One region of the Clostridium sp. AF34-13 genome, then DNA from elsewhere that is predicted to be linked to it. Evidence: riboswitches for the same ligand, from Rfam matches in the RefSeq annotation. Region 1 holds a riboswitch; the other holds the start of a gene.
What was found. Region 1 has a riboswitch for thiamine pyrophosphate ahead of thiC (phosphomethylpyrimidine synthase ThiC). Riboswitches for the same ligand answer to the same signal wherever they lie in the genome.
Positions count from the first base shown of each region.

Region 2: it holds a riboswitch for thiamine pyrophosphate, as region 1 does, so the genes downstream of both, thiD (bifunctional hydroxymethylpyrimidine kinase/phosphomethylpyrimidine kinase) here and thiC (phosphomethylpyrimidine synthase ThiC) in region 1, are expected to answer to the same signal.

Region 1 covers NZ_QUEB01000013.1:58,485-66,190, forward strand. Annotated here, with positions in the region: gene thiE (thiamine phosphate synthase) at 1-180, shown strand, start outside; gene DWZ63_RS11690 (HAD family phosphatase) at 201-857, shown strand; gene thiC (phosphomethylpyrimidine synthase ThiC) at 1,007-2,314, opposite strand; TPP riboswitch at 2,607-2,704, opposite strand; gene DWZ63_RS11700 (hypothetical protein) at 2,939-3,835, shown strand; gene nrdD (anaerobic ribonucleoside-triphosphate reductase) at 3,921-6,083, shown strand; gene DWZ63_RS11710 (Hpt domain-containing protein) at 6,283-6,639, opposite strand; gene DWZ63_RS11715 (Holliday junction resolvase RecU) at 6,648-7,184, opposite strand; gene DWZ63_RS11720 (RluA family pseudouridine synthase) at 7,216-7,706, opposite strand, start outside.
Region 2 covers NZ_QUEB01000014.1:14,751-22,456, reverse strand. Annotated here, with positions in the region: gene DWZ63_RS12035 (hypothetical protein) at 76-756, opposite strand; gene DWZ63_RS12030 (RHS repeat-associated core domain-containing protein) at 769-4,089, opposite strand; gene cytX (putative hydroxymethylpyrimidine transporter CytX) at 4,357-5,529, opposite strand; gene thiD (bifunctional hydroxymethylpyrimidine kinase/phosphomethylpyrimidine kinase) at 5,719-6,516, opposite strand; TPP riboswitch at 6,749-6,859, opposite strand; gene DWZ63_RS12015 (YjfB family protein) at 7,028-7,219, shown strand; gene DWZ63_RS12010 (LacI family DNA-binding transcriptional regulator) at 7,419-7,706, opposite strand, start outside.

The DNA of each region.
Region 1 (7,706 bases):
ATATGCAGCAGCATTTCCATTCCAGTTGTCGCAATCGGTGGTATCGACCACTCGAATGTCAGAAAACTTAAGGGAACCAATATTGACGGAGTTGCCGTAATCTCCGCACTTTTTGGAGCAGATGACCCTGGCGAAGCCACTAGAGAACTTGTTTCAATTATGAAAGATGTAGTTAAATAAAAAAATTTTCGGAGGTAGCAATGAACACAACTCATAAGCTGCATATTTTTGATATGGACGGTACGATACTCGACTCAATGCCAATGTGGTCTACCATAGCATCGGATTATCTTGACTCATATGATATTCCACATGACGATGATGTAAATAAACTTATAGAGGCATACACACTTGAAAATGCCGCAAAATATTTTATAGAACTCGGACTTGATAAAACGATAGACGATATAATCAAAGATATTTATGATTTTTCTTTTAATAAATATAAAAATGAAATACCGGCAAAACCGGATATGGCAGAACTTTTGAAAAAACTTCATGAAACCGGTGAGACAATTATCCTTTTATCGGCATCACCTGTACAATGTGCCGTGGCTGCCTTTAAACGGCTTAACATCCTGGAATATTTTGATAAACTTTTTTCATGTCAGGATTTTGAGACAGATAAGACTGTTCCTGAAACTTTTATAAATGTAGCTGCTTCTCTAGGCTTTAAACCCGAAGATGCAATCGTATATGAAGATGCACTATATTCAATACGCTCGGCAAAAGCCGCAGGCTGCAAAACAGTCGCAATATATGATGACTTCGCCAGAAATGAATGGGACGAAATTTTAAAAACAGCAGATGAGATATTTATAACACCTGATATGCATAAAAATATAACAAAAATGTAAATAATATAATAGCGAAACTTTTGTAATCTTAGTAAAGCAGATATTCGCAATTTGTTTCATTACTTGCTCATATAAAATTATGAGGATATAACAACTGTTATATCCTCATAATCATTACAACTTAGATTAAGTTTCACAATCCCAAAAAATCATTCATCAAATATAGAAACAATTTCTCCGTCAAGAATCTTATTCATGTTCTTTACTGCACAGAAGTTTCCGCACATTGAGCAGGTATCTTCCTTTTCAGGCTTTGCTGATGCACGATAATTTCTTGCTTTTTCAGGGTCTATCGAATACTCAAATGTCTTTTCCCAGTCAAGTTCTTTTCTTGCCTGTCCCATATTGTCATCCCAGTCTCTTGCTCCCGGAACTCCTTTTGCTATATCGGCAGCATGGGCCGCTATCTTTGATGCGATTATTCCCTCTTTTACATCATTTACATCAGGAAGTCTAAGATGCTCAGCAGGTGTTACATAGCATAAGAATGATGCCCCATATGTAGCTGCTATCGCTCCACCTATCGCTGCTGTTATATGATCATATCCCGGTGCTATATCAGTAACAAGCGGTCCAAGTACATAGAATGGTGCTCCCTTGCACATTGCCTGCTGTACTTCCATATTTGCCTTAATCTGGTTAAGCGGCATATGTCCCGGTCCCTCTATCATTACCTGAACATCTTTTTCCCATGCTCTGTTTGTAAGCTCAGAAAGTGCTATAAGTTCCTCTATCTGTGCCGCATCAGTGGCATCCTTAAGACATCCCGGACGGCAGGCATCACCAAGACTCATTGTAACATCATACTGCCTGCATATATCGAGTACCTCATCATAATACTCATAGAACGGATTTTCATTTCCTGTCATCTCCATCCATGCATAAATGATAGAGCCACCTCTTGAAACTATATTCATGAGTCTTTTATTTCTCTTAAATTTTCTTGCTGTCTCTTTGTTTATTCCACAATGAATAGTCATAAAGTCAACACCGTCCTCAGCGTGCATTCTTACAACATCAATCCACTCTTTTGCAGTAATATCCTTAAGTGCTTTCTTATAATAAACAACGGCATCATAAATCGGAACAGTTCCGATAACGGCAGGACATTCACTTGTGAGTTTGCGTCTGAATACCTGTGTATCGCCGCATGAACTTAAATCCATAATAGCTTCTGCACCCATATCAACGGCACTCTTAACTTTTTCCATCTCCATGTCAAGATCAGTCCAGTCTCTCGATGTTCCGAGATTGACATTTATCTTTGTTCTAAGTTTTGTTCCTATTCCACTCGGCTTTAAACACTTGTGGTTTTTATTGGCAGGAATAATAACCTGTCCCTTTGCAACAAGCTTTATAAGCTCATCCTTATCAATCTTTTCATCCTCAGCAACTGCAAGAAGTTCCTTTGTGTAAATACCTTTTCTAGCGGCATCCATCTGTGTAGCGTATTCCATTTTTACCTCATTTCTGCACACATCTTTTGTGCGTAATTATTTTTCTGTTGACCTAAAACATGGCAAAACCAGCGTTTTGCAACAAGAATTGTGAAACAATTCTTGTTGGCATCACGCTATGTTATGAGCATTTCCCTATACATAAAAAACTCCGGATAACTGATGTAATACACCAGTCTCCGGAGTGACCATGCAAAATATTTAAAACATATGTGAACCATTTAAACAGAAGTTTTAAATCTTTAATATTTATAACTATCTATATATAAATATTAAAAATTTCAAACCGTAATCCACATAAACAATATCTGCCTACGACAGTACTAACTGTATCAGGTCATATGGGTCGGATAAAATCCCTCTCAGCATTAAGCTCCCCAGATGTATTTGATTATATTTACTTTCAATACTAATGTCAAGATATTTTTTACATTTTAACATACGAAAATGAAAGGCTGAACTGTTACTACGAAATTTCCTGCCCGATAACACCTTTATCACCAAATGTCAAGTATTGACTATCACCCACAAAAAAGCTACCATTATATTAAAACTTTTTATTAAGATTTTAAGGAAAAATCTGTCTTAAATTGTATTTTTCTAAAATATATTTGGAGGTTATTTATGATACTGGGGCTTTCCATTTACTTTATTCTGATGAATTTCTATGTTTTTAGCATTTTAGGCTGGGTTTATGAGAGCACTTTTGTTTCGATAAGAACCGGAAAGCCTGTCAACAGAGGCTTTCTCGTCGGTCCGATGCTTCCTTTATACGGTACGGGTGCTACTCTTGTTTATGTACTTTTACGACCTGTTTCCAGTCACCCGTCACTGCTTTACGCTCTCGGTATGCTTATTGCTACTGTTATAGAATACATCACATCTTATGTGCTTGAAAAACTTTTTCATGCTAAATGGTGGGATTACTCAAAAGCCCCTTACAATTTAAACGGCAGGATTGCCATTATCCCCTCTATGTTCTGGGGATTTCTGACTTTATTTTTGTTTGATGTCCTTGAACCGTTTGCAATATGGCTTATCGGTCTTATACCCGAGGCAACAGGGCTAAAAATACTTGCAGTTCTTATCTTGATTTCACTTGCCGATCTGACATACACAATTATTGAAACTGTTAATTTCAGAAAACAGTTGGAAACACTTTATACATTCAGACAGGAACTTGAACAGCAGTTTCAGGAATTACAGCTTAACTCATTGAAAGATGACCTCTTGGCAAAAATCGGTCTAAGTGAAAAAATAGAAAATATCCGTGAAAAACTTGCATCCTTAAAAGAAACTGTTATTGAAGAACCTAAGCTACGCCTTATTGAAGAAAAATTAAGTGATTATCGTGAAAAAAGCCGTTCTCTGTTAAAAAACAAACACTTTTTCATGGGAAACAGGCGTATTGTGGATGCATTCCCAACTATGCGATTTATTCCTAAAAATAAATCATCAATATCAGTAAAGGAGATGATTGGATATATAAATACAAAAGTCAAAAAAAATAATAAAGACTGACTGCCGGTTTGATTTTCACCGGTATATGTATTACATCATGTAACATTCAGAGCACATGAAATCCATTAAAGAAAGCAGGAATATTATGAAGATCATTAAAAGAAGCGGTTCAGAAAACGAGTTTGATGCAGATAAGATAATCGCCGCAATAAGCAAAGCAAATACAGAAGTTCCGACTATGGAACGCCTTTCAGAAGAACAGATAGCTGAAATAGCATCAAATGTTGAAAGTATATGCGAAGAAATGCACCGTGCCTTAAATGTTGAAGAGATACAGGATCTTGTCGAAGACCAGATAATGAACAAGCGTGCATTTGCCCTTGCCAGAAAGTATATAACCTACCGCTACAACAGGGCACTTGTAAGAAAATCAAATTCAACTGACAAACAGATCTTAAGTCTTATCGAATGTGACAATGAGGAAGTCATGCAGGAAAATTCCAACAAAAACCCTACTGTAAACAGCGTCCAGCGTGACTATATGGCTGGTGAAGTAAGCAAGGATATAACTAAAAGATTTTTACTTCCTGAGGATATTGTCAGAGCACACGAACAGGGAATAATCCACTTTCACGACTCAGATTATTTTGCACAGCATATGCACAACTGCTGCCTTGTAAACCTTGAGGATATGCTCCAGAACGGCACTGTCATAAGCGAGACTATGATAGACACACCAAAAAGTTTTGCCACTGCGTGCAATATTGCAACACAGAGTATCGCACAAATAGCAAGTTCACAGTATGGCGGTCAGAGTTTTTCACTTGCACATCTCGCTCCGTTTGTCGATGTGAGCCGCAAAAAATATTTTAAACAGGTAACTGCTGAATTTGAGACCGCAGGAATAAATTATACTCATGAACAGGTTGAAAAAGTTGTCGAGATAAGAGTTAAAGACGAGATAAAGCGTGGCGTACAGATGATACAATACCAGGTTATCACGCTTATGACTACAAATGGACAGGCTCCTTTTGTTACTATATTTATGTATCTCAATGAAGCAAAAGACGAGAGAACAAAGACAGACCTTGCAATGGTCATAGAGGAGATATTGAACCAGCGTATCCTCGGTGTGAAAAACGAAAAAGGCATCTACATCACACCCGCTTTTCCAAAACTTCTCTATGTGCTTGAAGAAGATAATATCACAGAGGGCTCAAAATACTGGTATCTGACAAAACTTGCCGCAAAATGTACCGCAAAAAGAATGGTTCCCGACTATATCTCTGAAAAAGTCATGCTTGACCTTAAAGACGGCAACTGTTATCCGTGTATGGGCTGCCGCTCTTTCCTTACGGTCTATCATGACGAGAATGGTAAACCTAAATTTTACGGCAGGTTCAATCAGGGTGTCGTTACCGTAAATCTTGTAGATATAGCCTGTTCATCAGAAAAAGATATGGATAAATTCTGGCAGATATTTGATAAACGCATGAAACTTTGCAAGAAAGCACTTATGTACCGCCACAACAGACTCAAAGGCACACTATCAGATGTTGCACCTATCCTTTGGCAAAACGGTGCCTTAGCAAGACTTAAAAAGGGCGAAAAAATAGACAAACTTTTATATAATGGCTATTCAACAATATCGCTTGGCTATGCCGGACTTTGCGAGTGCGTACGCTATATGACCGGAAAATCGCACACTTCGCCCGATGCAACCCCTTTTGCACTCGAAGTCATGCAGAAACTTAATGATTATTGCACTAAATGGAAAGCTGAGGAAAATATTGATTTCAGTATATACGGAACTCCGCTTGAATCGACAACATATAAATTTGCCAAATGTTTACAAAAAAGATTTGGCATAATTGAGGGTGTCACTGACAAAAATTATATCACAAACAGCTACCATGTTCATGTAACCGAACCTATAAACGCTTTTGATAAATTAAAATTTGAAGCCCGGTTCCAAAAACTCTCTCCGGGTGGAGCAGTAAGCTATGTTGAAGTTCCAAACCTTGAAAACAACATTGATGCCGTACTTGAAGTAGTCAAATATATTTACGACAATATTATGTATGCCGAACTTAACACTAAAAGTGATTACTGCCAGTGCTGTGGTTATAATGGTCAGATAGAAATTGTCGAAGATGAAAGCGGCAAACTTATATGGCAATGCCCTAATTGCGGCAATACCGACCAGAATAAGATGAATGTCGCAAGACGAACCTGTGGATATATCGGCACCCAATTCTGGAATCAGGGCAGAACACAGGAGATAAAAGAGCGTGTACTTCATCTTTAAACAGATATGAAGTCATAATAAACAAAACAATTCTGCCTCCGTAAATACCAAGCATATATTCGCAGGCTTGTTTTACTATTTTCCTGATAGGCTCAAAAAGCTGTATATCATATATTTCTAATGATATACAGCTTTTATATATAATATATTTAATTTATAACAGTGTATCTAATATTGATTATATGATATTTTCAAAATCCTACTCACACTTTTTTATCGTATCACATAATTTTTGATACTTTTCTCTAAGTATCTCATATAATTCTTCAACACCGTCCAAAGAACCACTTCTTAAAATCTCAACAATCCGGACATCTTCCTCCAATAAATTGTCAAATCCTAAGTTTCCTGACAAGCCTTTTAAGGTATGAGCACATTTAAATGCCTCCCCAACATTTCCCGCCTTAATATTTTCTCCAAGTTTACTGAAATTTTCATCGTCAAGAAATTTTACAAGAAATCTCTCATACAAATCATCTTTTCCCATAAATCTCTCAAGTGCCGTATTATAATCTACTCCCTGAGAAATCAGTCCCTCTTTCATATCTTTACTCATTTTTAATACTATTCCTCCCTCTTTGCAAGATCCATATTTATCTGTGTGAGATAATGAATATACACCTGATTTGTAATCTCTATCTCATATTCTTCTCTAAGTTCTTCCATTTTAAAACTCTTTCTGCCACCATTCCCTGCTCTGTCCCAAAATACTTTCATATCACGATACGGCACATAAAAGCACCTGTTCTCACCTGTAAACATAACAAGAAAAAAAGCAACTCCATCCTGCTTTTCAAACTTAGCCATAAATTCCATCTGATGACTATGTATATTTTGAAGCGGAAATGTTTTTGTCCTGCACTCTTTCGCATCAAAACACACCGGTATGCCCTGAACAGCACCTATATAATCGACTGTACTTTTCTGCTCAAAATATGCAAGTGTGATATGGCGGCTCTGCTTGTCTATCTCTATCGGTGTTATCGGAGTCGGTATTTTCTGCACAAGTGCAAGATTTTCCTGACTGTACTTTTCATTTGTGAAATTTACCGCCTCCTCCAGCATAGAACCTCTGAGTCCTCTCGAATTCCACGATCCCATTTATATTTCCTTTCTTAAATACCTTACCTTTTTACTTGCAAAAATCCCTGTTGTCTATCCCGATACCTTTAAGAATATTCAAAAATTCATCAGGCAGTGCCGCTTCAAAAACCTTATCCCTGTATTTTTTAGGTACTTTTTCATCATTTCCAAGTTTTAGTCTCCATGCGTGCAAAAGCTGGTGTCTAAGTCCAAACTCTTTTCTAAAAATCTTGTAAACATCCTTGTAGCCATATTTTGAGTCTCCAATAATAGGATGACCTATGCTCTTTAAATGTGCTCGTATCTGATGCGACTTTCCGGTCACAAGATGAACTTTAAGCAATGTGTAATATCCATCCTGAAACATACCTTGTCCTAGAGGCTCATACTCTGTTATAATGCGGTGTGCCCCCTCTGACATTTTATCTGAGATAGTAACCGTATTGTGATTTTCATTTTTTGTGAGATAACCGTCAATACGCTTAAACTTGGTAATTTTTCCTTTTACGATACAGAGATAATACTTTTTAAGTTTTCTCT
Region 2 (7,706 bases), on a different contig from region 1:
CCCACATGAAAGCTTTCCGCTTTCATGTGAAATCAACTATTTATCTTCGCTCAAAAAACAACCAAATGTAAAAAACTATCCTTCATCTCCAAAATCTATATTCTGCGTGCTTTTCTTATGACAACGCACATTATAAAATACCAAAGCAAATACGAACAATATATCTGCTCCATAAAAAATGTATCTCTTGTTTCTATTTTCTTTTATTTCTTTCAATGACAATTCTTCGCTGTCCTTTAAAATGTACTCCCCATATTTCTTAGTGTAGTCTTTCTTTTCATGTTCTTCCGGATTACACAATAAACCAATCCATTTGTATGTTATTTTCTGTCCTTTCAGATCAGTAAGCGTTATATATTTGTCATTGAAATTGCAATATATCGTATTGACTTTACCATTCTGTGAATATGTTTTAAATGCAAATTTATTATGCGAATAATATACTATTTTCTCATCATACATTCCAGCTGGTCTAAAATAATCCACTGGTAATGTCAAGCCACTTGTCGACCAGTCATATACCAAAACATCATCACAATACATATTCAAAAATGGCATATGCTCTTTTTTATCATCTTCATATATATAAACTCTTTTTTCAATATTCCTGTCAGCATCCTTATAAAATTTCCCTTTATCATCAATATGTTTATAATATCCAATCCTCGCTTTATTTGGGAAAAATATTCCTGCCAAATAAAATATTGCCACTATTAAAATTATTCCAATAATATTTATTATTTTTCGCTTTTTCATATACTCCCCCTATCAACGGTATGCAACTAAACATATTGAACTTGTATATCTATAAGTAGTATCTCCCCATCCACCATCATATTCATCTCCATTCCAAGTTTTTGCTTTAATAGGATCTCCATTGTATATAAGTACTGCTGAAGCAGTTCCTGGTTTATGACCCCAAAATGCTCCATCTTTATACCTTCTTCTCATGACATGATAATCTTGATATAATTTATTTCCGATTCCCTGCTTATTACTTTTTCCAGTTCTAATTGCAATCAACTTCCAATCACTTGTAACCGTTCGTACATCTGATGGAGATATTTTTCTACATTCATATTTTCTATTATTTAAATCTTTTATAACTAAATCTCTAATATATGACTCTGTAAAATTATAACTAAATTTATATCCACACGCTTCTCCTGGATCTTTCCTTTTACTCAAATCAACTGCATATGCATAACAATTAATATCACTATTGTTTGTAATATACTTCCAGTAATAATTCTTACCACTAGGTGATTTAGAGTGTTTTGTCACCCATGTCGGTACATTACCACTATAATTACTTGCATTTACCGGTGTATTTTCGCAATATGCATACATATTATGTGAAAACATTCCAAAACCTGTGTCTGTATATCTATCCATATTTATCATACGCTTTATTGATGAAGCATAATATCTGTTATTCAAATAATAAAAACCACTTTCCTCATCATAATAATATCCTCTATATCTCAATGGATTAATTTGGGCAATCTCTTTATCACCTGACTGATTTACTATCTCTCCCCAGCCATTATATATATATTCAACTATTTTTTTCCCGGCGGTATTATATATTCCTGTTATACTTCCCTGCTCATCTGTATTATAAATATACTGAACACCATTATATTTAAATCCTATCGGTATTCCATAAACATCATAATTAAACCATATCGCCTCTTTATCATTTTTTTGTAATATCAGCTTGTCTTCATCATAATAGTATTTTGTAATACTATCACCTGTATTTTTACAAACACGACGACCATTCATGTCATATTTATATTCTGCAATCTTTTTACCTGATTCATTATCAATCTCAGATAATTTATTTCCAAAACTCCATTTCATACTATATTTATTCATATATCTTATAGGATTTCCAACATCATCATAGGTTATATCTTTCCCACGAACCCTAATTAATTGATCCTTAAATTTATCATTATAGAAATAGTTTTCCTGACTTTCATATTTGTTTAATTCATTTGCAGGAATTCCATAACTATAATTAAATGACTTTACAGCAACAATATTTCCACCACCATCATATTCATAAATATATGTTTTCCCTGCATCTTTATTATCTTCTCTTACAAGCTCCATCAAATTATTATATTCATAATTTTCTTTAACAGATCCATTTTCTGTTATTTCATATAATAAACCATATTCATTATATTTGTAGCATATTTTTTTACCAAATTCATTAATTATCTTTTCTGAATCATTTTGCGAAAAATATTGCTTTTTTAAAATTGTACTACCTTTAAATGATATATTTTTTTCACTTTTATTTTGATAAGATTCTAAATCTCCTACACTATAAATATAGGTATCTAAATCTGTCCTATATTTTTCCTCTAATATTTCTCCATTATACTTTATTTTTTTATCCCATTCATATCCATTAATATCTTTTTGTATGCTAAATCCGTCACTGAGTTGCTCAGCTATAATCTCATCTTCATCATTATACTTATAATTATAAATAACATTATTGACATTATCGTAACATCTTGTCAACTTATAATGATCATCTGCATCATATTTCCAGCTATATTTCTTTGTTCCATTTTCTACATAATCTGTCACATTTCCAATTTCATCTGTTATTAAATTATAATCATAACCGTTTGCCATCGTTATACTTGTATTATTTGTTGATACAGATTTTCGTTCATATATCATTTTATCATTTATTGACAGCTTTGTCACTTCACCATCCGTATATCCGTATTTATATTCAACACCATTATGTTTGACTGTCTTCAATCCTTTTTTTCCATAATTATATTCATTATAAATTTGATTTTTTCCATCATAGGCACATTTTGCATATAAATCTCCATCTTTATTATAAATATATAACGAATATGTATTTCCAGACATCTCTACCACTTTTCTTAGATATAATATGTTATTTATCTTTATTACCTTATTTCCATTTGAATCATAATATTTCTCTATATCATCACCTCTTTTTAAGTGATAAATATATTTTACAACATTGTTTTCAACTTTTTTTTGAATAATACTATCGTATTTATTTATTTTGTTATATGTTTTTTCATCTAAAGATAATTCAATCGTTTCATTTACATCCCCACTATCCATTACAATATCATCATATGCATCTTGAATACCATCTTTATTCTCATCTCTTTGTACCGGACTATAACCTCCCTCTTTATCAGATTGAAATGTTTCAACCTGACTTAAATATTTTTGTCCAAATTTATCAGTGTATTCTGCATATGCCTCAAAATATTTACTTCCTTCACGAAATTTAAATTCCATACCATTCTTGTATCCACTTACCTTTTTAAAGCTTTCATCATCAAATCTTGTAAATAAGTTGATTTTCTGATATTCAATGTCCTCTATTCCGATTTTTCCTGTATTATTATCATAAAACATAGTAATATTCTTATACTTTGGAAGTTTGTATTGCTCAAGATTTTTTAATTTATTTATAGCTGTATTATCTTTCTCTATTTCCAATATAGATGCATTAATTTTAACTGCTTTTGAAATAATCACCCCCTGACATGTAAATTGCTGACAATTAATTTCAACATTTCCATTGGGTGCATATATTATACCACTAGAAATATAAGAATTTCCATTTATAATTATATTTCCATTTTTTGAATATAATATGGCATTATCCATTATCAGCTTCTGTCCATCTATCTTAATATCTTTTTCTGTCATAAGATTCCCTGAAAAGTTTGTATCTGCCGCCCTCATGTCATAATTATTTTTAGAATAAATATTTCCTGTAAATTTAAATTTTTCACCCTCACTATTTTCAGAAAATTCCAATTCTCTTTCATCTGAATTTTCATACTGATATACTATACCATCTGATAATTTAGAAATATTTTGATTTTGATTTTCATTCTTTATCTTCTTCCCATTTATACTTAAATCTCCAGTCATTATACTTTCTTTATAATATTCATCTTTTATTTCTGCATTAACCTTACTAGCTGAATAATTACCGACTATTCCACAAATTATAATTGTTAAACTTAAAATATTTGCTAAAATTTTTTCATATTTCTTCATATTTTCCCTCCACTATACTTTACTATCGTCTGCTATTTGTATATTGTTTTTATTATTGCTTTTTATCACCCCTATCTTTTGTTACTTTTATACAAATATTTACTACTTTTCCATAATATCATCATTGTTTTGCCCTGTCAAATATTTTTATCATCAAATATTTATATTCATTTCTGACAATACAATTCTTTTCTTCTGTTTTCTAAGTCAAACAGACTAGTGCAATGTATCAATGATACATTACACTAGTCTGCTAAATCTTTATATTTATTTTTCTCCGAAAATCTTTCCTGCAACCACTGCTATCACAATAGTAACAGCCATATCAGGCAATGTATTTCCGACAGGTATATCTACAGTCATAAGATAACGGTAGAGTATAAATCCGATAACCCAGATGATTGCATTTATCATATCAACTTTCTTACTGCTCTTATCTGCTTTTAAGATAAAGTAATCTGCTATCTGTATAGCTATCATTGGTGCGAACACCGAACCGATAAGGTACATGAAGTCTGTTATATCATCCATAGGGAATAATATTGCTGCAACTGTTCCGATTACGGTTACTGCTATTGTCACATATTTTCCGTTTAATTTTGATAAAATAGTTTCACTTGATATTCCGGCTGAATATGCATCAAGGAATGTTGTTGTCACTGTTGAAAATACAACAATCAAAAGACCAACAATTCCAAGTCCTGCTTTTACCATTATCTGTGCAACATCACTTTCTCCCGTAAATATAGCTGCACCCATTCCTATAATATACATCCAGCAGCTTACGATTCCATAAACTATCGTGCTTACAAGTGTTGCCTTTACAGGCTCTTTTGCTTCTCTTGTATAATCACTTATAAGTGGAAGCCATGACAACGGCATAGCTACCGCAAGCTCTACTGCTGCTCCAAAGCTCATGCTGTCGCCTGATACTTTTACTCCTGATGTATCGCTAAAGAATATAACCTTACACATTATTATAGTAAGAATAAATAATGCAGCCATTGCAACAGTATTTATTTTTCCAAGATTTGTTATTCCAATCACAACCCAGAGAATAATAAGAGCACCGATTACAAGACACCACACCCAGTTTCCTGTATTAAATATTCCATTTGCTGCAAGTGCTCCATCATAGATCATAATAGAAGTCCATCCCACAAGCTGGAGCACATTTAAAAATGCAAAAAATTTGCTTCCATCCGCACCAAAACTCATAGTAACAGTATCCATTGCACTTTTTCTTTCTTTTCCACCTATGATTCCTGCACAAAAAAGCATAAGGCAACCTATAATATGACCGATTATGATAGCAAGTATTCCTTTACCAAAACCGAGCGATGCAAACGATGTTCCCGTAAGTATCTCGGCTATCGAAAGTCCGGCTCCAAACCATATAAGCCCGTTTTCAAATAATGATGTTCTTCCCTTGTTTTCCATTTAATTCCTCTTTCTTACTTCTTATTATTTCTTTTCTTGTTATCTTATATAAATATTTGTGAAACTCCCAATAAACTATATTTTGTTTTTGCAACTTTACATATCATAAACAAGGAGCTTATGACATTTAATATAGTATAAAGTCTTTCAAATATAACGGATTGCTCCATTGCTACGCAATTTTGACCCTTATTTCATAAATTCATTGTCACACGCAAATGCGTGGTTCATAGGTCCGCTTCCCTTTCCAAGATCAAGCATTGCCGCAAGTGCTCCTGATATATAATCCTTTGCCCTGAGTACCGCCTTATCAAGGTCATATCCTTTTGCAAGATTTGATGCTATGGCACTTGACAAAGTACATCCGGTTCCATGAGTATTAGGATTGTCTATCCTCTTTCCCGTAAACCACTTGTAATCACCATTTCTATATAATAGGTCATTTGCATCATTTATCTGATGACCGCCTTTCATAAGCACTGCACAGTCAAATTTTTCACTTATAAACTTTGCCGCTTCTACCATGTCATTTTCATTCTCAATCTTCATTCCTGATAAAACTTCACCCTCAGGTATGTTTGGTGTGAGAACTGTTGCTATCGGAAGCAGTTTTTTCTTTAATGTACTTATCGCATCATCAGTTATGAGTTTTGCACCGCTTGTCGCAACCATAACGGGGTCAACAACTATATTTTTTGCCTTATACTCTATGAGTTTATCTGCGATTTTTTCTATAAGTCCGCTTGCCGATACCATTCCTATCTTTACCGCATCAGGGTAAATGTCCGTGAATATCTCGTCAATCTGCTCTCCTAAAAATTCAGGTGTCACATCCATGATAGCAGTCACACCCGTAGTATTCTGTGCCGTAAGTGCAGTTATCGCACTCATCGCATATACTCCGTTGCTTATCATTGTTTTTATATCAGCCTGAATTCCTGCTCCACCGCTTGAATCACTTCCTGCTATTGTTAATGCTGTTTTCAAAATTTATGTCCTCCTTTTTTTATTTATGTACTCTCGGTATCTGCGAAACTATCACCAATCTGCCTGAGTCAAACGGATATTGACAATCCGTTCCACTACCTGCTCGTAACACTATTAACTGCTATCGCAGAATATCAGTTTCGCAATTTCCTATAATCGTGCTACATCATATAAAAAGCCACAAAAAAAGAATATACATAACTACCATGCATATTCTCAACATAAATCATTGCAAATCTATACCGACAACTTCCTACGCTGGCATTATCCATCAGGTTATAAGGGTTAAGATACGCAATCTACTCTCAGCCTGTTTCACGCACAAGCTCCCCCGCATCGGCTATTATACATTAAGTTTATAATTAGTGCAAGTTGTTTACAGTATTTTTATGGCTGAACTGTTAATCTTCATCAAACTATGGTATAATTATTTTAGAAAGAAATTTTTCAAAATTATAATCTGAAAACAGACCAATAGGTCAATAGGTCAAAATGAAAAGGAGGGATTTCTATGGATATTGCAGCACTCTCTATGGGCATATCACAGGCAGATGTAATAAATAATGTTGAAACCGCAGTTCTTGCAAAAAGTCTAGATACAATGAAAGAAAGCGGAGCCGGTCTTATTGACATGATGAATCGTTCTGCTATGGAAAGGTCTGTCAATCCGGAACTCGGTGCAAATATTGATATTACGATATAAAACTGTTTTCTAAAAATTAACCCCCATCTATGTTGTGAATATTTTCATTATACAGATGGGGTAGTTTTTTATTCTTTTTTACTCTATTATTAAATGAGCTGTTGACCTTATAATATCAGTAAAATGTTCAACTTCTCCTTTAGAATATCTATTATTTTCTATCTTATAAGAAAGTAGCTGTCAACACCTAATTTTACATCTAAATACAATAATCACTCCATCCACCCTCATCAGTCCCTACACAACTGTTTCGTACCATAAGTTTTCCCTCAAGTTCTGTCCTGACAACACTTTTATGTCCTCCACGCATACGGTCAACTAAAAGATATAATGCAAACTTCCCCATCTCCTCTTTAGGAAGTCTTACTGTTGTAAGCATAGGTCTTGTATATTGTGCTTCTTCTATATCATCACTTGCTATTATAGATGGAATATAATACCTGTTTTTATTTGTTTCAAGGAATTTTAACATCCCGATAGCTGTTAT